One region of the Paenibacillus sp. FSL L8-0436 genome, then DNA from elsewhere that is predicted to be linked to it. Evidence: riboswitches for the same ligand, from Rfam matches in the RefSeq annotation. Region 1 holds a riboswitch; each other region holds the start of a gene.
What was found. Region 1 has a riboswitch for thiamine pyrophosphate ahead of NSS79_RS14425 (ABC transporter ATP-binding protein). Riboswitches for the same ligand answer to the same signal wherever they lie in the genome.
Positions count from the first base shown of each region.

Region 2: it holds a riboswitch for thiamine pyrophosphate, as region 1 does, so the genes downstream of both, NSS79_RS10245 (thiamine phosphate synthase) here and NSS79_RS14425 (ABC transporter ATP-binding protein) in region 1, are expected to answer to the same signal.
Region 3: it holds a riboswitch for thiamine pyrophosphate, as region 1 does, so the genes downstream of both, thiC (phosphomethylpyrimidine synthase ThiC) here and NSS79_RS14425 (ABC transporter ATP-binding protein) in region 1, are expected to answer to the same signal.

Region 1 covers NZ_CP151955.1:3,146,289-3,154,140, forward strand. The annotation lists gene NSS79_RS14390 (MarR family winged helix-turn-helix transcriptional regulator) at 1-341, opposite strand, end outside; gene NSS79_RS14395 (GNAT family N-acetyltransferase) at 469-1,014, shown strand; gene thiE (thiamine phosphate synthase) at 1,085-1,744, opposite strand; gene thiD (bifunctional hydroxymethylpyrimidine kinase/phosphomethylpyrimidine kinase) at 1,741-2,559, opposite strand; gene thiM (hydroxyethylthiazole kinase) at 2,585-3,382, opposite strand; gene NSS79_RS14415 (ABC transporter substrate-binding protein) at 3,916-4,974, opposite strand; gene NSS79_RS14420 (ABC transporter permease) at 4,971-5,747, opposite strand; gene NSS79_RS14425 (ABC transporter ATP-binding protein) at 5,728-6,489, opposite strand; TPP riboswitch at 6,641-6,744, opposite strand; gene NSS79_RS14430 (amino acid ABC transporter substrate-binding protein) at 7,021-7,852, shown strand, end outside.
Region 2 covers NZ_CP151955.1:2,300,090-2,307,941, reverse strand. The annotation lists gene NSS79_RS10270 (fumarate hydratase) at 1-1,549, opposite strand, end outside; gene yfbR (5'-deoxynucleotidase) at 1,655-2,290, shown strand; gene thiH (2-iminoacetate synthase ThiH) at 2,319-3,476, opposite strand; gene NSS79_RS10255 (thiazole synthase) at 3,506-4,270, opposite strand; gene thiS (sulfur carrier protein ThiS) at 4,555-4,758, opposite strand; gene NSS79_RS10245 (thiamine phosphate synthase) at 4,810-5,418, opposite strand; TPP riboswitch at 5,531-5,633, opposite strand; gene NSS79_RS10240 (SDR family oxidoreductase) at 5,881-6,750, opposite strand; gene NSS79_RS10235 (NUDIX domain-containing protein) at 7,006-7,431, shown strand; gene NSS79_RS10230 (hypothetical protein) at 7,576-7,852, opposite strand, start outside.
Region 3 covers NZ_CP151955.1:6,552,585-6,560,436, forward strand. The annotation lists gene NSS79_RS30240 (ABC transporter substrate-binding protein) at 1-842, opposite strand, end outside; gene NSS79_RS30245 (sensor histidine kinase) at 1,129-2,895, opposite strand; gene NSS79_RS30250 (response regulator transcription factor) at 2,917-4,458, opposite strand; gene thiC (phosphomethylpyrimidine synthase ThiC) at 4,658-6,436, opposite strand; TPP riboswitch at 6,541-6,647, opposite strand; gene NSS79_RS30260 (SDR family oxidoreductase) at 6,732-7,550, opposite strand; gene NSS79_RS30265 (PadR family transcriptional regulator) at 7,581-7,852, opposite strand, start outside.

The DNA.
Region 1 (7,852 bases):
TAGGAAAAAGCCTCCCCGTTGTACCGCTTGCACAGCTCTTCTCCGGCAGGAGTAATATAGAGTTTGGTTTCTCTGCGGTCCTGTTCCGAAATGACCCGGGTGACCAAATTTTTCTCTGCCAGAGCATCAATGTGAGTGCTTACCCGGCTCTTGGCAAAAACCAGCCGTTCGGTAACTTCCTTCTGTGATTGGCCCGGATTGTCTTGAATAGAGTTCAGGATGCCGAGCTGATGCACCGTCAGCCCCAGTTTTGCTGCACTTTGGTGTGCAAGCTTCTTGAGCTGGCGGGACACCGCGAAAAAGGAATGATAAACCTCACTCGTCTGCTGCGGATCAATCATGTGTGCGGACCCCCTTTACTGAATATAGTTACGTTTGTGAACAGTTAACAAAGTAAACTAATAATACACCTGAAACAGCGGGATGTAAATGCTATAATTTACCTACCACTGTATAAAGGAGTAAAGCATGAACATTGACCAAAAAGGTTTTGAGGTAAAAGGCTTAAGCTACATTATCAGATCCGCCGACCCTGCAGATGCAGCGAATTTATCGCAATTAAGGCTGCAGATTGACGGCGAAACCGAAAATATGGACAGAGTTCAGGGTGAGGGAGTTATCGACACTTCCGGCTTTGAACAATTGATCGCCCGGGATACGGAAGATGACAGAAACTTATTTTTAGTGGCGGAAGCTGAGGACAAAATTGTGGCATTTTCGAGATGTGAGGGGAATCATCTTACAAGATTCTCGCATAAAGTGGAATTCGGAATCTGTGCAGCGCGGGAGTATTGGGGGTTTGGCATCGGGAAACATCTTTTGGAACAGTCGCTTGCTTGGGCGGACGCGAACGGAATCACTAAGATCATATTATATGTATTGGAAACAAACGAAAAAGCTGTGCAGCTGTATAAAAAGTTCGGTTTTGAAATCGAAGGGGTCATCACGAAGGACCGGATTCTTTCTGACGGCAACTACTATAACACGATAGTTATGGGAAGGTTTAAGTTATAAGTTTCCCCAACAAAAAAACGCAGGACCGTCTGTTACGGTCTCTGCTTTTTTTGTAATGGCAGCTCTGAAGTCATGTATACCGGATAATCTGCAACAAATTTTTTGCAGCTGCGTTAATGTCATCCGCCCGGGCAATGGCTGAGATGACGGATACTCCATCGGCTCCGGCTCCGATAACCGGCTGGGCATTACCCGGCGTAATTCCGCCAATGCCGACCAGCGGGATGGTAAGGCCGCAGCGCCGCAGCTCTTCAATGACCCGGGTGCCTTGCACCGCCTCAGCATCGTCTTTGGAGGAGGTCGGATAGACCGGGCCAACTCCAAGGTAGTCTGCGCCATCGGCGATGGCCTGCCGGGCTTCAGGCTGTGTGTGGGCGGAGACGCCGATGATCTTGTGATCACCGAGCACCTGACGGATGGAGCGGGCCGGCTCATCCTCTTGTCCCACATGGACACCGTCGGCATCAAGCGCGATTGCCAGCTCAATATCATCGTTCACGATGAAGGGGATACGATGCTCGCGGCATATCTGCTGAAGTTGTTTGGCCAGATTGAATGCTGCTGTTCCAGTCAGTGCCCCGGGGCCTTTTTCCCGGAACTGAAACAGCGTAATTCCGCCTTCAATGGCCTGGGTCAATGTGTCTGCTGGTGAGATCCGGCAGTTGACACTGCCCATTATAAAATACAGCTTCAGGAGCCTGCGCATCTCTTCGCTGTCGATTCTCTTCATCTCACATTTCCCCGCATTCTGTTGCCATAAGCAAAATGATTTGTCGGCCCATGTCCCGCTCCAATGCCAAGACTGTCTTCGATGGCCGCCTGGATAAAAGCTTTCGCGGTATGGATTGCTTCCTTAACGGTGTTGCCCTGTGCCAATCCGGCCGCCGCTGCCGCCGAGAAGGTGCAGCCCGTTCCATGGGTATGCCGCGTGGAGATGCGCGGGCTTTCCAGATAGATAAACTCGTTTCCGTCATACAGCAGATCGAGAACTCCTGTCGTTCCGTCATCATGGCCGCCCTTTAGAACAACAACGCGGGCGCCCATGGAATGGATGAGCACCGCTGCCTGTTCACGGTCCGCCAAGCCGGAAATCTTCATCCCGGTCAAACTTTCCGCTTCCGGTATATTAGGTGTTGCCACCAGGGAGAGCGGCAGCAATTCGGTAATCAGCGCCTGCACGGCTTCCTGCAGCAGCAGCGGTGAGCCGCCTTTGGCGATCATAACCGGGTCAACCACCAGCTTATCCCAGCCATACTGGCGTACCTTCCCGGCAACGGCGCGGATGATTTCACCGCTAAAAAGCATGCCGGTCTTGACCGCATCCGGCTGCAGATCGCTTCCGACGGAATCAAGCTGAGCGGTGACAGCCTCCGATCCGAGCGGATATACGCCTTGTACTCCGAGAGTATTCTGTGCAGTCACAGCGGTAAGTGCCGACATGCCGTACACGCCAAGCTCCTGGAATGTTTTCAGATCGGCCTGGATGCCTGCGCCGCCGCCGCTGTCGGAGCCGGCGATTGTCAGCGCTTTGAATACTTTTGTCATGTAGTCCACTCCTTTGCCGCAAGCATTATATTGTGAGCAGCTGTACCCGTGATCTCTCCTTGTAGGTGTCTGGAGTGACCAGGGCCAGCTGGTTGAGGAATTCAATCTGGAAGGCGCCGGGGCCTTTAAGAGCTGTCCGTTCGGCTGCGATCTCGGCCGCGACACCATAGAAGGAGAGCGCCTCGGCAGCCGCTTCCAGCCATGACCCGCCGCTGACCGCCAGAAAAGCTCCGACTACGGCGCTGAGCAAGCAGCCCGTACCGGTGACTTTGGTCAGGATGGGATCACCGTTGCTGACGACGTAGGTGCTGATGCCGTTGGTAATTATGTCATCTTTCCCGGTAATGATGACCACACATTCCAGCTTTTGTGCCGCTTTATTCGCCAATGCGATGACATCGCCATCGCCGACACCGGCGTCAACGCCCTTGATGGCCCAGCTTTCCCCGGCAACATGGGCCACCTCAGCAACATTGCCGCGCAGGGCGGTAATGTGCAGCTCGTGGACCAGCTTATGCGTGACCTCGGTGCGGTAGGCGGTAGCACCGGCTCCAACGGGGTCTAGCACCAGCGGTACCTTATGGCGCCCAGCCGCTTGCCCGGCCAGCACCATCGAGGTGATGGCATGCTCGTTCAGCGTGCCGATGTTAAGCACGACAGCTCCCGACATCGCGGCGATGTCCGCCACCTCCTCATGGGCATCGGCCATGAAGGGAGAAGCGCCCAGGGCCAACAGCCCGTTGGCGGTAAAGTTGGCCACCACAATGTTGGTGATGTTGTGCACAAGCGGATTGGCTTCACGTACTTTAGCTAAATAACTCATTATTAGTCCTCCTCAAAGTTTTGTTGCAGCGGATGCCCGTTCTCATCTCTATCATCCCTCTAAGCGGCAGTCCAAGGCACATTCTATTGTACTTTCTACAGCAGACGGCCCCTAAATCAGCCGCAAAACAGCTTCTATTGCACTCTGTACAGCAGAATCTAGCAGACAAGGGGCTTTTGCTCGGAAATGCAGAAATCTACTGCATGAAATGCAGCAGAATGTGATTCACCGCAGAATAAGGAGCAATCTGCTACAGAAAATACACTCATAATACAAAAAATGCCCTTTAGAAATTAACCTAAATGCCGAGGACTCTAGATTCAGCCTACATATAACAAATAGATCCTACAGTATCCAGATAACGCTGCTGCGTAAGCCTTTGAACGAAAATACTGACAAAATCCTGCTCCCGCTACCTCTGGATTAGTCCCCGTAACGAATGATCCACGATATAAGTCCCATACAAAAGTCCCCATACATAAGTCCAGTCCCCATACATGAATCTCTAAACTTCGGTCCTTTGAACTTAGCTCCTACAGATTAACAAAAGCTTCCTTGCTGTCCGTTTCTCCGCTCAACAGTCCGTTCTCGGACAGCCACGTGTGCACGTTCTCCCAGGATTTCTCCTCCTGCTGTCCAAAAGGCAGTTTTCCTGCATCCATCAGCGGCAAAAGGATTTCCAGACTTTTTGTCTCGATTGCTTGGTCGAGCGGGGCGGTAGTGTCTTCGTGTGCAAACAATATTTCAAGTGCCTGCTGAGGCTGCTCCTGTACGAATTGCTGTCCTTTGCGTGCCGCATTCATGAACTTCCGGTAGTCATCTTCCGAATCCAACAAGCCCTGTTCACTGGCAACAAGCACAAGCTCATAATAGTCCGGCACTCCGTAGTCCGTCGGATCGAATGAAGTGACGGGGTGGCCTTCTTTTTCCAATATCAATGCCTCATGATTAATAAATCCGCCGATAATTCCGTCAGCGCGTCCGGTAGAAAGGGCAGGAATAAGATCGAATCCCACATCAATCAGGTTCAGTAAAGCCGGATCGCCTCCGTCGTATTTGACCATTGTCCGGAGCATCGCTTCATACAGGGGAATGGAGGAGTATCCGGCATTTTTGCCTGTGAGTTCTTTCGGGCCGGTTATCCCGCTCTCTGCGGGGACCAGAAGATGATTGAGCGGATGCCTTACGAGCGCTGCGACAGATTTTACAGGTATTCCTTCACTCCGCGCCATTAGTACCTGTGGTTGGTAGCTGAGAGCCAGATCGACTTTGCCTGCGGCGACAAGCTTCAAAGCATCATTGCTGTCCGCTGGCATTTGAATGTCCACCTCCAGCCCTTCTTCGGCAAAATAGCCATTCTGCTGAGCAGCATACAGGAAGGAATGAACTGCGTTCGGATACCAGTCGAGCATTATAGTCAGCTTGTGCGGTTTGCCGCTGGAATTCTCTGAAGAAGCGGCGGAGGTATCCGGGTCTTTTGCGCTGACGCAGCCGCTTAAGAGGGTAAGCAGGCATAACAACAATAAGTATGGAATAAGGCGGTGTGATTTCTTATGTGTGGAAGGATTGCGATACAGCTCAGGATGGGTCATCGGTAAAATCCTCTTTTCTGCAAAATGAGTTTTTCGAGCACAGCGATACTGAGAAACAAGGCTACACCCAAAGCGGACAGCAGCAATACGGCGGCGAACATTTCTGCACTTTGCAGATTGCCGGCCATCCGCCGGCTGAAATAACCAAGCCCCCGGCTGCCGCCCAGCCATTCCCCGATCGTCGCTCCGATCACACAGTAGACGATAGAAAGCTTAAGTCCGGAGAAAAAGGAGGGCAGCGCCAGCGGAATCTGCGTCTTGCGCAATATCTGCCAGCGGTTTGCCCCAAGCGTCAGAAGCAGGTCTCTGTACAGGCTGCCGTTTTGCCGCAGGCCGTCATAGACGGCTACCACAACCGGGAAAAAGGCAGTCAGAAAGACGACAGCAACCTTGCCCCACAGGGTATAGCCGAACCACATAATAAAAATAGGTGAGAGCGCAATCAGCGGAATGGTCTGGCTGATAATCAGCATGGGATAAAGTGCTTTGGCGAGCGGAGCGAACATATGCATGCCGATACCCAGCAGTGTTCCGCAGACAACCGAGAGGGCAAACCCGATCAGTGTCTCCTGCAACGTGGCGGGCAAATGCTCTCCGAACAGCAGCCCCCGCTTTTCAATCAGCGCTGTCCAGATTGCACTTGGCGCCGGGAGAATAAATGAAGGGATCATGTTCAGCAGTGCTGTGATCTCCCATGCCGCAATAAGCAGCACCACAAGCAGTAGAAAGGGGCCATAAGTCCGCAGCTGTTTCTTATACCATAGAGCTCTCATGCAATCTACGCTCCAAATCCTCCCGCAGGGCAACAAACTGCGGTTCATAATTCATTTTGTAATGTCTGGGTCTCGGCAAAGTGACGAGCAGCTCCTGCAGCCCACCAGAGCCGCCGGTCATCAAATAAATCCGGTCGCTGAGCAGCAGCGCTTCTTCAAGATCATGAGTGATGAACAGAACGGACTTATCCAGCCCGCCCCACAGCTCCAGCAGCCAGCGGTGCATCTCCCGCTTGGTGATCGCGTCCAGCGCTCCAAACGGCTCGTCAAGCAGCAGCAGTTCGTTGCCTGCAGCTAGTGTGCGCAGCAGGGCGGCCCGCTGGCGCATCCCGCCGGACAGCTCCTGCGGATAAGCATTTTCCTTGCCGGAAAGGCCAAAGCGGTCCAGCATTCCGCGGATCCGGGCGAGTGCCTCGTGCCGGCTAGAGTCCTGCTTCACCTCCCAGGGAAGCAGGCAATTGTCCAGCACGGTCCTCCAAGGCAGCAACAGGTCCTGCTGCGGCATATAAGCGATCTGTCCAAGCCGCGAGCGTATCGAAGGAGAGCAGCGTCCATGTACGGTTATTTCACCGCCGGACGGCTCTAGCAGGCCGGCAATGATTTTGAACAGTGTGCTTTTCCCGCAGCCGCTGGCTCCAACAACGGAAATGAATTCGCCTTGGCGGACGGTCATTGAAAGACCGGAGAATACCGGATTCCTAGTCGCTGCAAACGAATAAGTCAGGTTGGTTATAGTGAGCATATTGGAATGTGGAAACCTCCTGAGGGCGTAGTTTGTTTGACGATACTTGCCTGACCGGCGGCAACAGCAAACACAAGAAAGACCCATTCATTTCCGGAGGAAATAAATGGGTCTGAACGTCACAGTCAGTTAGCTTAGTGCGGCTCCGCTGAACAATTCTGCTCCACTTCCCTCCGCTGGTATGATCCAGATCAGGTTCCAAGGGTCCGGAGCTTAAAGCTCCGTCTCAGTCGGCCGACTCCCCTAGTGAAATAACAGGTCAATATTGAATTTGCAATTGCTAATTAATATACCATATCCCGGCAGTTTGTAAAGAGAAGCAGTCGCTCACATTGCTGCAGTCCGGTTATGAACAGCGTGATCATACCGGCGGAAATCGCCTCTTTGCTGGAGCCGTACCGTTTCGGCTGGTATTAAGTAGAGATCCGGACTGAAGATGCAAAAAACTTGATGAAGCAGCGGTGCTTTTGGGCAAGATAAGCAAGTGTCCATGCAGTGAAAAATAGAGGGATTTTGAAAGGGGTTCATGTGATGAAGAAGCTTAGCCTGACTATCCTGCTGCTGCTAACTCTGCTGCCGGCCGGGGCATGCGGCAATAATAACAATACAGCGCCTGCGGCTACTGCCGCGCCCACAGAAGGAGCGGCGGCTCCGGCCGGGCAGAACTCACTGGAAGCTGTTAAAGCGAGTGGCAAGCTGCGTATTGGTACGGAAGGGACATATGCTCCGTTTACTTTTCATGATGCAGAGGGCAAACTTACCGGTTTTGATGTGGAGATTGCCAAGGAGATTACGAAACGGCTGGGAGTGGAACCCGAATTTGTGGAAACCCAATGGGATGGCCTGTTTGCCGGCATGGATGCCAAACGTTTTGATACGATATTCAACGAGGTTTCGATTACGGATGAACGCAAGGTGAAATATGATTTCTCTGAGCCGTATATCGTCTCTAAGGGAGTGCTGATCGTGCGCGAGGATAACCAGGATATTACAGCCTTCGCGGATCTTAAAGGCAAGAAGGCAGGTCAATCGCTGACCAGCAACCTGTCCGATATCGCCCGGGAGAACGGTGCGGAGATCGTCGCTGTGGATGGCTTCAGCCAGGCCATAGACCTGCTGACCTCCGGCCGGATTGATGCGACCGTAAATGACGGCTTGTCCTATCTCGACTTAAAGAAGCAAAAACCAGATGCAAAGATCAAACAGGTGGATGAAACGGCCGAGGGGTCGCAAAGTGCGGCAGTTTTCCTCAAAGGAAACGAAGAGCTGGTTAATGCTGTCAGCAATGCGCTGGCTGAAATGAAGAGCGATGGAACCTATCTGAAAATTTCGGAGAAGTACTTTGGGGCGGATGTGTCCAAAT
Region 2 (7,852 bases), 850 kb from region 1:
AGCCGTCTACCTGCAAATGCCACATCGCCTCGGGGATTCCGAATTCCATAAAGTCGACTGCATTGACCTTCTTGATACATTCGGCATAATATTGCGCGGCTCCGCCGATAGCGTTGAGATATACGCCGCCATGCTCCTGCAGAGCCTTCAGCGTTTTGGGGCCCATTCCGCCTTTGCCGATCACGGCGCGGATGCCGAATTTCTTAATAATATCCCCTTGGTAGGGTTCTTCGCGAATGCTTGTAGTCGGCCCTGCCGCTTTTACATGCCAGCCTTCCTCATCCTTCAGCATGACCGGACCGCAGTGATAAATGACTGCACCGTTCAGATCAACCGGCGTTTCGTGGTCCATCAGGTATTTATGCAGCGCATCGCGGCCGGTGTGCATTTCCCCGGACAGGATTACCACATCACCCACCCGCAGGCTGCGGATATCCTCCTCGCTGATCGGCGTCGTCAGCCGGACCTCGCGCGATCCGCCGGCCGTTGCAGGTTGCCCTGCGCCTTCAGCAGCTTCAGCGGCCGACAAAACAGCCGGAGCCCCTGGAATCGTGGCATCCTCGGGAACGACACCGGACCCGGCAGCACCTGCGGCATGCACAGCTACCGGCTCGGGCGAAGGTACTCCAGCGTCATCAACGGAAATCCCCGTGCCGCTCTCATACAGCCATTCCCTGATCTTGCCGGACGCAGGATCAACCAACACGCCCTGGCGGCGGAAGGCCCAGCAATTATAGGCCACCGAGACGAAGAAGCTGGCCGGAAGCCGGTTCATCACTCCCACCTTGCAGCCCAGCAGCGTGACTTCGCCGCCGAAACCCATCGTACCGATGCCCAGCTTGTTGGCATTCTCCATAATATAATCTTCCAGCTTGCCCAGATCCTCTACCGGGTTGATATCCTCCACCTTACGGAACAGCTGCTTCTTGGCCACCTCATAGCCTGTCGTGCGGTCTCCGCCGATGCCCACACCGATGAAGCCCGCGCTGCAGCCCTGTCCCTGTGCCTGATAGACGGCATGGAGAATACATTTGCGGATGCCGTCGAGGTCACGGCCAGCTTTGCCCAGTCCTTCCAGCTCTGCCGGAAGGCTGTATTGGATATTTTTGTTCTCGCAGCCGCCGCCCTTCAGGATGAGCCGGACATCTACGCCCTCTTCTTCCCATTGTTCGAAATGGATTACCGGTGTCCCGGCGCCCAGATTGTCTCCGCTGTTTTCGCCGGTAAGCGAATCTACCGAATTGGGACGCAGCTTGCCGTTTTGGGTCGCCCGGACAATGGCGCTGTGTATATCTTTTTTCATTTCTATCTGATTAACGCCTACAGGTGTATGAATAATAAACGTCGGCATCCCCGTATCCTGACAGATCGGCGATACCTGAAGCTCAGCCATTCCGATATTCTGTGCAATCGTGGTCAAAGCAAGTCCCGAGCGGGTCGCCCTGTCTTCCAGCGCGCGCCCCTTCGCTACCGCCCTGCGCACATCGCCCGGCAAATTTGTGGAGGTCTCTACGATCAGATTATAAATGCTGTCTTCAAAATGCTGCATCTTCATTCAGGACTCCTCTCCATCAGTTCCAGGTTGTCTAAACTCTGTTACAATTAGTTATTATAATATCATATTAATCGGCTCATGAAAGGGGTTACTTAAAAATTGAACTACCATTTTTCAGCCTATTTGTATCGCCTTCAATATATTCAGCGCTGGAGCCTGATGCGCAGCACCGCTCCGGAGAACGTGGCGCAGCATTCATTCCAGGTAGCTTTGCTGGCCCATATGCTGTGCTCGATCGGCAACGCTCATTTCGGGCGGTCGCTAAATGCCGACCGGGCTGCGGTGATGGCGCTGTTCCACGACGCCTCCGAGGTATTCACCGGCGATATCGCTACGCCGGTGAAACATAACAATCCGCGGCTGCTGTCCAGCTTCCGCGACATGGAGCGGGCCGCCGCCGAACGTCTGGCGGCGATGATTCCGCCGGAGCTAAGCGCGGTCTACACGCCGCTCCTGCAGCCGCAGGACAGCCCGCCCGGCTCAGAGGATGCCGGGCTGCTGCGCTATGTCAAAGCAGCAGATGTGCTGGACGCCTACCTGAAATGCGTCTGGGAGGTCGCTGCAGGCAACCGCGAGTTCGCTGCTGCCAAAGAGCAGACCGCGACGAAGCTGCGCGTACTGGAACTGCCGGAGATGGATTATTTCCTGGCCCATATGGCTCCAGGGTTTGAAATGTCGCTGGACGAGCTGTCCGCTGGCATGAGCAGTGAGCCCGGGGCAGATTCGGCAGATTGAATGCAGCAATTTGATCGCTTCGAATTTATTAACGCAGGGAGTCCACCTGATGGTGTGGTGTAATCTTTGGTGAATGGAGCGGCTCTGTCAGGATATCCCAGTCCTTGAATACCGGCTGCAGTCCCTTGGCATACAACATTTCTGTAATTTCAAACACTTTGCGGCCATCCGATATTTCAAACTGCGGGGTTCCGCCTTCAAGGGTATGCCCGCCTACCTCGGTGGATACTCCTGCGGACATTTTAGTGATGCCGAGATGGACCAGATGATCGCGCAAAGCTGCCGGCTCCCGCGTGGACAATGAAATGCCCGCACGGGGCAGAAACAGGCGGTAAGCCAGTATGATCTGCACCAGCGCACGGTCGGTTACATCACTTGCCGGATTGAATTCTCCGAGATACGGGCGAAAACGGGGAATCGACAAGCCGATCTCGCACTCCGGGTACTTGTCCTGCAAGTATCTCGCATGCAGGGCCGTTGCCAGAGCCTCCTGGCGCCAATCGTACATCCCCAGCAGGGCACCAATATTCACGGATCGAAACCCGGCGCGGCAGCCGCGCTCGGGCGCATCCAGACGGTTGCGGTAGACTCTCTTCGGACCCTTCACATGCAGCTTTCGATAGGTCTCCTGATGGTACACCTCCTGATACAAGGTAAGACCGTCTACCCCTGCCACCCTCAGATCATTGTATTCTTCCGTAGAGAGCGGATTAACCTCAATGCTGACTGAAGAAAAATAGTCACGGAGCACCTTCACACACTCCCTCACATAAGCGGCCGGACTTTCACTCCGGGATTCCCCGGTCAAAATCAGAATGTGGCGCAGGCCTGTGGCGGCGATGGTTTCTGCTTCTTGCCTGACCTCCTCCAGTGTCAGTTTTTTGCGCGGAAAGTCATAAATCGAGCTAAAGCTGCAATAAGTGCAATGATTCACGCAAAAATCGGCCAAATACATCGGCGTAAACAGCTGCATCACATGCCCGAAGTGCGTACGTGTCAATCTTTGCGCTTTCTGCGCCATTTCCTCCAGGTAAGGCTCCGCCGCCGGAGACAGCAGTGCCATCAGCCCGTCTTCGTCCAGATGTTCCAATCGTAACGCCCGCTTCACATCCACCGCAGTATACTGCTTCCATAAAGTCTCGTAAGGAAGCTGCTCTAACCTGGTCACCGTATCAAAAAAGCTCATGCTCTTCCTCCCTTCCTTCTCTCCATTGGCTAGAACAAAAAGCCGGTCAGCGGCGAAGAGGCCGTTGCCGCCTCCTCCACCGGCCCCAGTCCGGCCAGATAAGCCTTGCGCCCTGCGGTTACCGCCTCACGGAATGCCTCCGCCATCAGAAGCGGATCATGCGCAGTAGCAATTGCCGTGTTCAGCAGCACGGCGGATGCGCCCATTTCCATTGCCTCAGCAGCCTCGGAAGGTCTGCCAATACCGGCGTCAACAATCACCGGAAGATCCACTTCTGCGATCAGAATCCGCAGCAGCTCCTTGGTCTGCAGGCCGCGGTTCGAGCCGATGGGCGCACCCAGCGGCATAACGGCGGCCGCTCCGGCTGCCTTGAGCCGGATAGCCGTGGAAAGATCGGGACTCATATACGGCAGTACAACGAAACCCTCTGCAGCCAATATTTCCGTAGCTTTAACTGTCTCCATATTATCGGGCAGCAAATATTTCTGATCATTAATGACCTCGATCTTCACCCAATTGCCCAGCCCTGCCGCCCTGGCCAGTCTGGCAATACGCACCGCTTCTTCGGCTGTGCGCGCGCCGGAGGTATTGGGCAGCAACGTCATATGGGAGGGGATATGCGCAACAATGTTGTCGTTGCTCTCCGGATCAACCCGGCGCAGAGCCACCGTAATGACCTGAGAACCCGAACGTGCAATCACTTCGGGAATAAGGGTATTGCGGCTGTATTTCCCGGTTCCGATAAACAGCCTGCTGGATAAAGGGATTCCGCCGATAACGAAAGGATCTTGCATAAAATCGCCTCCTGAGATAGTGGCCCGCTAAAATGCGGAGCCTCTGTTACTGATACGCCGAGTTTTCATCTTACCTCTTATGTCTTACGTCTTATGTCTTATGTCTTATGTCTTACGTCTTGCCTTTAACTCTTGCGTCTTACGTCTTACGTCTTTCCTCTTTCGTCTTACCTCTAACTCTTGCTTCTTACGTCTTACGTCTTACCTCTGGCTTCCTACCACTTGCCACTTACCTCATACCATTTACCTCTTGCTTCTTGCATCCGGCAACACGCACCGGCACTTTAGCCCCCGCCGACAAAATGGACCAGCTCTACGCGGTCACCTTCACTCAGCAGCGTATCTCCGTAAACCTCCTTGCCGACGATCTCACCGTTCAGCTCCACGATAACCAGTCTCCCGGTCCACTCGGACCGGCTTAGCAGATCAGCTACAGTCCGGCAGCCCTCTTCATAGGCCCCGCCTTTTCCATTCACGATTAAATTCATGCTTGCTCACCTCCTTTAACTGGTGCAGGAGCATTATTCATGGCTTCAGACTTAAGGTACGGCCTGAACTGCTGATCTGTAGGCTGTAGCGGCGGCCACAGGATCTCCTGCACTGCATATTCCGGACATTACGGCAATTCCGGCAGCACCCGTTGCCAGAACCTTTCCGGCATTGCCCGGCTCAATTCCGCCTATGGCGATCAGCGGAATGCTGCTGTAGCGGACAGCCTCAGCCAGCTGCTGCAATCCGCGTTCCCGCTGCCCCTGCTTGCAGGCCGAGGGAAACACATGCCCGAACAGGCAGAAGTCCGCTCCCTGCAGGCCGGATTCAGCCGCCTCCTCCGGGGAATGCACCGACCTTCCCAATCGCAGGTCCGGTGCTACACTGCGCGCTGCATTAGGCGGCAGGCTGTGCCAAGCCAACTGGACCCCGCCCGCCCCTGCGGCCAGAGCAACGTCTATCCGGTCGTTGATCACCAGCTTGGCAGGCGGAACCCCCGCTATAATCAGCTGCTCCATCAGAGCCATGAGCTCCCGCGCAGACATTGCCTTTTCCCGGAGATGGATATAATCCACTATGAATTGCACAGCCGCAGCCAGCTGAACAAACTGCACCGGATTCTGCCTTCCATCCGAGATCAAATGTATCTCTTTCAACACGTTCACCTTCTCCTGTTCTTTTGCATTACCGGCAAACACAAAAAAGACCGCCCCCCGTAAAGGAGGCAGTCTGGAATATATACAGGAATACCGGGCCATTCAGCCCGCTGCAGTTATTCGTTCTCCACTTCCCTACGCTGGTATAAACCAGATCAGGTTCAAAGGGTCCGAACGGGTATGTTCGTCTCAGCCTTGCGGCACCCCTAGTGACAAATTCATATTCAATTACGCTTAACGTTTCATATACTAACATATTATTCCTTGAAGAGCCATCCTTTAAAGGAGGCCTGCACAAGTGGAAACGGCTTCGCCGTCCTCAAAAGGACGGTATCCGTTTCAGCGAGAAATAGAAGGATAATTTATAGCGTGAAGCCTATAAATTCTTATATTTTCAAAAAGAGCGGAACCCAAGGTTCCGCTCCAGACTCTAATTATTCATAGCAGTGGAATCAGCAACCGCATTTAGCCGTTTACGACCTCGCCGCCGTTCACATGCATTACCTGTCCGCTTACATAAGATGAATCGTCAGAAGCCAGATACACGTAGGCCGGAGCGAGCTCCTCCGGTTGTCCCGGGCGTTTCATTGGCTGCGTGCCGCCGAATTCACTGACTTTCTTCGCGTCAAAGGTCGACGGAATAAGCGGTGTCCAAATCGGTCCCGGCGCTACGGCATTGACCCGGATGCCTTTGTCCGCCAGATTCATCGACAGCGAACGGGTAAAGCTGAGAATCGCCCCTTTGGTGGACGAATAGTCCAGCAGCTGCGGGCTGCCCCGGTAGGCTGTGATCGAAGTCGTGTTGATGATCGTGGACCCTTTTTTCAGGTGAGGCATGGCTGCCTTGGTCAAATAGAACATCGAAAAAATATTCGTGCGGAACGTCCGTTCCAGCTGCTCGGAGGTAATATCCTCAATCTTCTCCTGCGGATGCTGCTCGGCCGCATTATTAATCAGGATGTCCAGCTTGCCGAGTCCTTCCACCGTCTTATTGATCAGATCCTGGCAGAACGCCTCCACGCCGATATCGCCGGCAATCAGAATGCACTTCCGCCCCTCTTGCTCCACCTGGCGTTTAGTCTCTTCGGCATCGGAATGCTCATTGAGGTAGGAAATAACGACATCCGCACCCTCCTTGGCAAAATGAACGGCAACCGCCCGGCCAATACCGCTGTCTCCTCCTGTAATCAGAGCCGCCTTGCCCAGCAGCTTGCCCGCCGCCTTATAGGCTGAGGTCTCGAATTCCGGCAGCGGATTCATTTCACTTTCAATTCCGGGCTGGCGGTCCTGCACCTGCGGAGGTAATGTTTTTTTGGTTTGCGTGTTGTCTGGCATGATCCATTCTCCTTTCGCTGTGTACCTGTTGGTTACTCATCGTTTTAGGGTTGGCTCAGGGTGCCTGGTTTATGCACCTGCAGATCATCTCTTCATTTGCTTTACGTTATGTTACTTACCACACCTTGGGCGCGGTCAAACTAAAATGTCTGTCGTTTTTGCCGGGGAAGGCGATATACTTTAGAGAGAAAGCACTAATCCAGCAATGGAGTTGCAGATTTATGCAGACTCTGCGCAGAGGGGAGAGCACGCAATATGGTCAAACACACACGCAGCATCATCGTTGCTGTCAAAGGAGTTATTGTACATGGAGGCCGGATTCTGCTTGTTCGGCGTGCGGCAAGAGATTCCGTCGGAGCGGGCACCTGGGAATGTGCAGGCGGAAAAATAGAATTCGGAGAAGACCTGGAGGCGGCTCTGGAAAGGGAGATTTATGAGGAGACCGGACTTGCGGTTACTGTCGGCAATCTGCTGTATGCAACCTCGTTTCTAACCGATCCGGCAAGGCAGCTTGTCATTATCACCTATTTGTGCCGGAGCACAGACCATGCGGTACAGCTGTCCGAAGAGCATTCGGATTATAAATGGTGTACCCGGCTCGAGCTTCAACGCCTGCTTCCGGCGGGAATCCTCGCTGAATTTGAGAAAAGCCATGTTTTCTCCCTGAACGAACTGCTGTAAAACGTTGTCTGTTACAATCTGTGGCAGCGCCATGGCGGGGGAGTATCCGATAGACTAGTCCCGAAGTAATGTCTGCACCCAAAAGCCCGCTCTCCATGCCATTCCGGAGGCGGGCTTTCTGTAGTCTTTCTATGAAGGAAAGTCTTAAATAATGCTGTTGTACACCATAAAAAACACCATCAGCACCAGCGCCACCATGAGCAGCAGGCTTAAGGTACGGATTTTGCCTGTCTCTGCGGACACGTCACGGTTCTCGCGCATGCCGGCTGCGGCAAGACGCAACGGTTTGCTGATGATGCCGCCGAGTGCAAACATCGCAAGCAGCAGAACAACAACCACGATCATCCACGGTACCGAATATTCACCCTTCGTCATCATATAGCCGCCAGTCAGCAGTTGGATGACCAGACCGTACTGGGCG
Region 3 (7,852 bases), 3.4 Mb from region 1:
GATGGTGTAATCCAGTTGCCTGTTGGAACGGATGCAACGGCACCGCTGTTAAAGCCGGCGAGGAACGAGCTCCAGTCGGAGTTAACCTTAACGATATCCGCAGACATTAGCTCTTTATAGCTTTCGAATGCTTCCTTCAGTACAGCATTGTCCTTCAGGTCAGGTGTTGTACCATCGCTCTTCAGATACCAGGAGCCGGCGGATTGAATCATCATCCGGATCAGCCCCAGATCGTTCGGGTCCTGGGTCAGCATATCTTTGCCGGTTTTGGCTTTGACTGCTTTGCCGATCTCAATGTACTTCTGCCAGTCGATATCCTGCAGATCGTCAACTGTGTAGCCCGCTTCCTGCAAATAGTCTGTGCGGACATACAGGCCTACAACCCCGGAGTCGAAAGGAACGCCATATTGCTTGCCGTTAAAGCTGGTTGGTCCGATCTTATAATCGGCGAAATCAGCGGGTTTAATGGCATCACCAAGCTCCTGGAAGGAGTCTGGATACGTTTGCAAAAAGCTTTGAGCACGGTAGTCTTCGATTAGAACGATATTCGGCAGCCCCGATGCGCTTCCCGAGTTGAGACCGGTGTTCAGCTTCTGGATAATATCATCCTGGGCATATTCGATAACGTTGATTTTAGCATCCGCATGGTCTTTCACATAGGCATCCTTCGCCAGATTCATCGCAGCGATATTAAAGTTTTTGTCCCATGCCCAGACCGTGATTTCCTTGGAGGTGCCTGTAGCTCCCCCGTTGTTGGTTTTTGCCTGGTTATTGGCGTTACTGGAGCAGGCTGTCAGCAGCATAAAGCCGGCGAGCAGAAGAGCAGTAGCTTTTTTCTTCATGATGTATATCCCCCTAACGTATATTTGAAAGTGCTTTCTTTATCAAGAATATCATCCGGGTCCTTCATTTCGTTAGAAATTAATTTAGTTAAAATAGTGATAATATTGTCTTTGTATCCGCTTCCATGGAGAGTGAGTTAGCATTTTTTTTCTCCTTTCGCACTTTTTTTAGGTAAATTCCCGTCCAACAAACATCGCACATACAAAAAACCGGCGCCGTATATAGGGCGCCGGTTCATGGCGTGGCTTGGATAGTATGCTGCAAAAACACCGGTTCAATCCGTAGTTAGCAGGGGATTTTGATAGAAACCTTCGTCCCCTGCCCCGGTGTGCTGGAGATGGATACGCCGTAAGGCTCACCGTACAGCAATGTCAGGCGGGCATGAACGTTGCGGATGCCGATGCCGCTGAACAGCTGCCTGCTGACGGACGAGGCAGGAATCGAATCCTTGTTGTCCAAATCCATCCCATCTCCCGTATCAACCACCTCGCAGTGCAGCGTATCCCTGTCCTTCATAATGGTGACATAGATATAGCCGGAGGTTTTGATATTGAACGCGTGAAAGAAGGCATTTTCTATAAAAGGCTGAAGAACCAGCTTGGGTACTTTAGCAGACATGCAGTCCGGTGAAACGAAATAATCCACCTTAATGCGGTTGCCGTTGCGGACCTGATTAATATATACATAATGCTTCAGGTTAATAAGCTCCTCTTCCACTGTAATCGTCTCGTTCACATTGCTGATGGTGTTCTGGAGCAGGGAAATCAGCGCATGAATGGTCTCCGTCGCCTGTTCCTTGCTTCCTCTCTGCACCAGAATATTGACTGACGCCAGCGTGTTGTATAGAAAATGGGGATTGATCTGCTGTTGAAGCGCGGCCAATTCCGCCTTCCGCTGCTCCTTTTGGGTCTCCACGAGCTGACCGACATAGTCGTTCAGCTCTTTGAGCATATAGTTGTATGCGGTGCTTAGCTGTCTTGTCTCATAGGTACCGGTAACTGACATGTAGTTATGGAAACTTTTTTTGGTGACATTAGACATTTTTTTGACCAATGTGCGCAAAGACTGCGTCAGCCTCTTCGTCAGAAAATAGATGACAAGTACGGCTACGGCGGCGATTGCTGCAACGATCAGAAAAATCGCCTTTTTGTCCAGCAGCGTACCGATTGTCTGTTTCTTATCAATCAGATTCACAATATACAGGTTGTACGAAGGCAAATAGTCCGCCAGCACGATGACCTCCCGCCCGCCGATGGTGAGCTCCTGGCTGGATAGGCCCACCTCGGCGATCTGCTGCGCACTCTTCAGCAGGTCGGGAGACATGCTGCCGATTTGCTCCGTCCGGTTACCGGACACGATCAGGCCCGATGTATCCAGAAACATTACATCGTTTCCCTGGCTCGTAAAGCTGGCGTAGTTCTTGCGAAAGTCACTTTCACGGGTGAACATATACAAAGTGCCGTACGGCTTGGATAGACCCGGGGCGGTCAACGCCTTGGCGGCGACCAGATAACGGCTTTGTGAATTGAACGGGCTGGCGTCCATAAAGCTGTAGAAGAGCTGCCCATTGCGTTCCTGAGCGGCCTTTGTAATGGGATTGTTCTTCAACTCTTCTGATGAGCCCGACCAATAAGTAACATCGCTGGTGTAGCTTCTTCCGTTCACACCCAGAATGGAGAGGCCGATATTGGTCCCTCCGATGCCGGATTGAATGCGGTCCATCTGATCCCGCATACTGTAATACCGCTTGAAGTTCGCCAGTGAATTGATATCCTTCTCCGTCATGAAGCTTCTGATCACGCCGCTCTGCCCGACTTCAATAGCGCTGTTGACGGTTGCATAATGGGAGTTCTCCAAGGCACTTTTGATCTGGTCGATAATCTTGGAATTGGTGATGCTGAAGGTTTGCACGAATAGCTTTTGGGACATTTGTACGGTCACTCCGGTAATCAGGACGGTAACCAGAATGATGCTGATGACCATGACGGCGAATATTTTACTGAACAGGCTTTGATCCTTGAGCTTTGTGAGCCATTTCTCCGTTAGTCCCATTTCGGACTCCTTCCCGCTGCATTAGCCTTTCCGGTATTGACTGGGCGAGATTCCCATCAGCTTGCGGAATACTCTGGTGAAATAGCTGTGGTCTGAGTAGCCCACAAGACTGCTGATTTCGGAAATGGATAGACCGGCATTTTCTTTCAGCAGCAGGCACGCCTTTTCGATCCGCACCCGGTTTAAATATTCGTTGAAGCCCTCTTTGTTATGTAGCGCAAAATAATTAGACAGATAGGACGGGTTGAAATGAAATTGCCTTGCTACTTCGGTCAGCGTAAGCTGACGTGAATAATGCTCGTCGATATACAGTAAAATTTTTTGAATGGCTGGTACTCCGCCGCGGTTCTTGGTTACGCATTCCGTCGCAGCTTGCAAAAACTGCTCAAGCCGTATCTCCGTTTCACCGATATGCCGTGCCTCATGAATGGAGCGGAAGAATTCGTATTTGCTTTCGTCCAAGGCGCGGGCCTCGTAATGGAAATGCAGCAGCATTCCGATGATCTGAAACATACTGTGGCATAAAAACGATTTGAACTCGGACATCCCTGTATCTCTCCGGCCGGACATGGACGCGACATATGCGCTCAAGCGGCCGAAAGCCAAATCGAACTCCTGCCGGTTCAGCTCTGCGCCGAAGGCATCCTGATCGAAAGCGGGACCCTGCCGTCCCTCCTCGCCGTCATCTACCAGTAAACAATGATCCGGGAGAAAGAAGCGGCGGTCCAGCAGCTTCATCAGATCATCCTTATAGATCGTATGCAGTTCACTCAGCTCAGTGAAAACCCGGCTGACCGCGAGATTCAGGAACATATTTGCACGGATGCCCGCCGTGAATACCTGATCTGCAAGACGGATGAGCGCCTCATACCCAGCCTCCTCCAGATTAAACAGCAGACGGACATGCCCCTCCAGCGGAGACAGCCGGCGGAAGGTCACCCTGCTGACGCTGCTGTGCAGCAGAGAATGAATACTGTTCTCCAGCCATTCCTCTTTGCGGCTATTCGCAGCGGGTTCGTCGCCAGTATCAGCAATTAGCAGCACGAAGCCCGGTAAGGGGAACATCCCCCGCAGCGCTTCCTCGTCGTACTCCACTGGAAAGCCTGAAACCAGTTTGTCCAGAATATAGTCCGCGGATTGCCGCTTGTCGCTTCTCCAGTCCACATGCTGAAGCAGCGGAATCCGCTGCGCGGTTTTTTTCAGCACGGCAAGCAGGGAAGCGGCCTCCAGTCTGGGCTTCAGGATATAGTCGGCAACCCCGCTTTGGAAGGTTGAACGCACATATTCGAACTCACTGAAGCTGCTAAGCACGATCACCTCAATTTCCGGATACATCCCCTTGACGAGCCGGATCAGCTCTTCCCCGTCCATCACAGGCATAACGATATCGGTCAGGATGATATGCGGACGCTGTAATTCAATTAATTCAAAAGCCTCTCTTCCGTTGGAGGCCTCGCCTGCAATCTGAAACCCTTCCCCTTCCCAATCCAGCAGATGGATTATCCCCTGCCGTACCAGCATTTCATCGTCCACCACCAATATTTTGCAGAACGTTGTGTCCATGGCTTCTCCTTTTTGCGAACAAAAATACACTGAAAAAACAAAATGAAACCCGCTTGATTAAGGGGTTCCATCTCACCGAAACAAACTTATCCACCAGAAATGAAACAGCTTTCATAATCTGATTTACATTATAGGTATACGCCCGGAGACTGTCAATTGAGAGGGGGAGGGCGATTAGCGGCAGTCCCGGACCGACGGTTTATTTATAGATCAGACCTCCGCCTTCCTTAAACTCTTCTGCTTTATCCCGCATCCCTGCGGTAATCATCGCTTGCTCCGGTTCTTCTTGTCCCTCCTGCACCCTCGCCGTATCGCGGATACCATGAGAAATGCGCATACTGCAGAACTTGGGTCCACACATGGAGCAGAAATGAGCCGTTTTGGCCCCTTCCGCCGGAAGGGTCTCATCATGATATTCCAGCGCCCGTTCCGGGTCGAGCGACAAATGGAACTGGTCCCGCCAACGGAACTCGAAGCGCGCTTTGGAGAGTGCGTTATCCCGATCCTGCGCGCCCTTGTGTCCTTTGGCCAAGTCGGCTGCATGGGCGGCAATTTTATAGGTGATGACGCCTTCCCGCACATCATTTTTATTAGGCAATCCTAGATGCTCCTTCGGGGTAACATAACACAACATCGCCGTGCCGAACCAGCCGATCATCGCCGCTCCAATAGCCGAGGTGATATGGTCATAGCCGGGTGCAATATCCGTAGTCAGTGGTCCCAGTGTGTAAAAAGGAGCGCCATGGCAAAGCTCAAGCTGTTTATCCATATTCTCTTTGATCAGATGCATCGGTACATGGCCCGGGCCTTCCACCATCACCTGAACATCATGCTTCCAGGCAAGCGAGGTTAATTCACCCAACGTCTCCAGCTCGGCAAACTGGGCTTCATCATTAGCATCGGCAATGGAGCCTGGACGCAGCCCGTCACCCAAAGAGAACGCCACATCATAAGCCTTCATGATTTCACAAATATCCTCGAAATGTGTATAAAGAAAGTTCTCCTGATGATGGGCCAGGCACCAGGCCGCCATAATCGAACCCCCTCTGGAGACGATGCCCGTCATTCTTTTGGCCGTTAATGGGATGTAACGCAGCAGTACCCCGGCGTGAATGGTGAAATAATCCACTCCCTGCTCCGCCTGCTCGATCAGGGTGTCCCGGTATACCTCCCAAGTTAAATCCTCGGCCTTGCCGTTTACCTTTTCCAAAGCCTGATAGATTGGCACTGTCCCGATAGGCACCGGAGAATTGCGGATAATCCATTCACGGGTGGTGTGAATATTTTTACCCGTCGACAAATCCATGATGTTATCCGCTCCCCAGCGGGTAGCCCATCTCATCTTCTCTACTTCTTCATCAATGGAAGAGGACACCGCCGAATTCCCGATATTAGCATTGATCTTTACCAGAAAATTCCGCCCGATAATCATCGGCTCACTCTCCGGATGGTTAATATTCGCTGGAATGATCGCACGGCCGCAGGCTACTTCCTCTCTAACAAACTCAGGAGTTACATTTTCCCGGACTGCGATAAATTCCATCTCCGACGTAATCAGGCCTCTGCGGGCATAATGCAGCTGGCTGACATTGCGGCCCTCTCTGGCTCTCAAGGGACGACGTTGCAAGCCCGGAAACACCTCTGCCGCCGGCTTCTCTGTGAGATTCCCGTTATCCTCCGGCTTAACCGCTCTTCCCTCATAAGATTCGGCATCTCCCCGCTCCGTGATCCACTGAAGCCTGTGAGGCGTTAACCCCTTGCGGATATCGCTATAGGCTTCATCGTTAGTATAAGGCCCGCTTGTATCATAGACACGGACAGGAGCATTCTCCGCTTCTCCGGCCGTACCCGAGGTTCGGCTTAATGTAATCTCGCGCATCGGAACTTGAATATCAGGCCGTGAGCCCTCCACATACACCTTGTGACTTCCCGGAAAAGCACACAGATCAACCTCATGTTTCTTCTCTTGATTCAGCATCTTATTTCCTCCTTAAGGTTTGAGTAAATAAGAAAACGCGCAAAAAAGCCGCTCCACATGGAGCGGCTCAAAAATCCATATAAGGCTAACGCCAACAATGAAATAAAAGTCCGGCTCCACTTTCCTACGCTGGTATAATCCAGATCAGGTTCAAGGGTCCAGGAATGCATTTTTCCCGTCTCAGCCTATTCAGGCTCCCCTAGTGGTTTCTTATTTAGTTATGTTAAAGTTACAGAGAAATCCAGCAATTGTCAACCGGTGCTCTTAATAGAGCTTTGGATAAACATGTCCTCTTTTATGAAAAATGCTGAGCTATATTACTTAGATACTCTTCCTCAACCGTATTTTTCTTCATACTTATGAGCATTTTCGCATCTTCTCCCACTACATAACGGAATTTGCTGGTACCGTCTGTGGCCGCTTGATAAATAGTGTCAGCTACAAGTTCTGGTGCCGAAGCATAGTCTGGAGCTTTTTCCATTTCCCCTAATTTACCCAGAAAGGCAGTAGTGAATGATTTATAATCCGTTAAGTCATCATTAAAAAAGAACTCCATCGATCTTCCGCCAAAGTCCGTGCTAATGGCTCCTGGTTCAATCAGCTTTACTTTGATGTTTTGTGATGCTAATTCAAAAGATACGGATTCAGAAAAACCTTCTACCGCGAATTTAGTGGAGTGATACAGAGACATCGTAGGAAAGGTCACGATCCCTCCCATTGAAGAGATATTGATTAGCAACCCTTCCTGATTAGATCTAAAATGTGGCAACATGGCTTTAGTCATACTAATAAGACCAAAAACATTCACTTCAAATTGTCTTCGGATCTGCTCATCCGTAGCTACTTCTATAAGCCCCATTGTCCCGTATCCGGCATTGTTCAGGAGAACGTCAATTTTACCAAACCGCTGGACAGCTTCAGCTAATGCAGATTGGATGGTATCTGTTTTCTCAACATCTAACCGCAACACCAACACATTGTCCAATGTGATGAATTCAGTTTCTTTTTCAGGTGCACGCATCGTGGCTACTACGTTCCATCCTCTTTCAGCAAAATGTTTTACTGTAGCTCTCCCAATGCCGGATGAAGCACCCGTGACAAAAATTGTTTTCAATAAAATCCCTCCTAAATGTATCAGAATTCGTTAAATACTGCTATTCCCTTCCACTAACTGCTCCATGCTTAACAATCCCTCGGCAATGGTTGCAAGTTTAGCTTTATATTCTGCTATCCCAATCTGGATGCAAATGATCTGGGCCGGGTGCATTTCAGCTTTATAATGTGAATACTGCTCTAATAACTGATCTAACTTTTTTTGTGATTCCTCTTGTACTTGCTTCAACCAAAAAATCACCTTGTCATACCCCACAAATCGGCCAAAATAAAGCCTCATCATAAAATCGGATTTCTTACTAC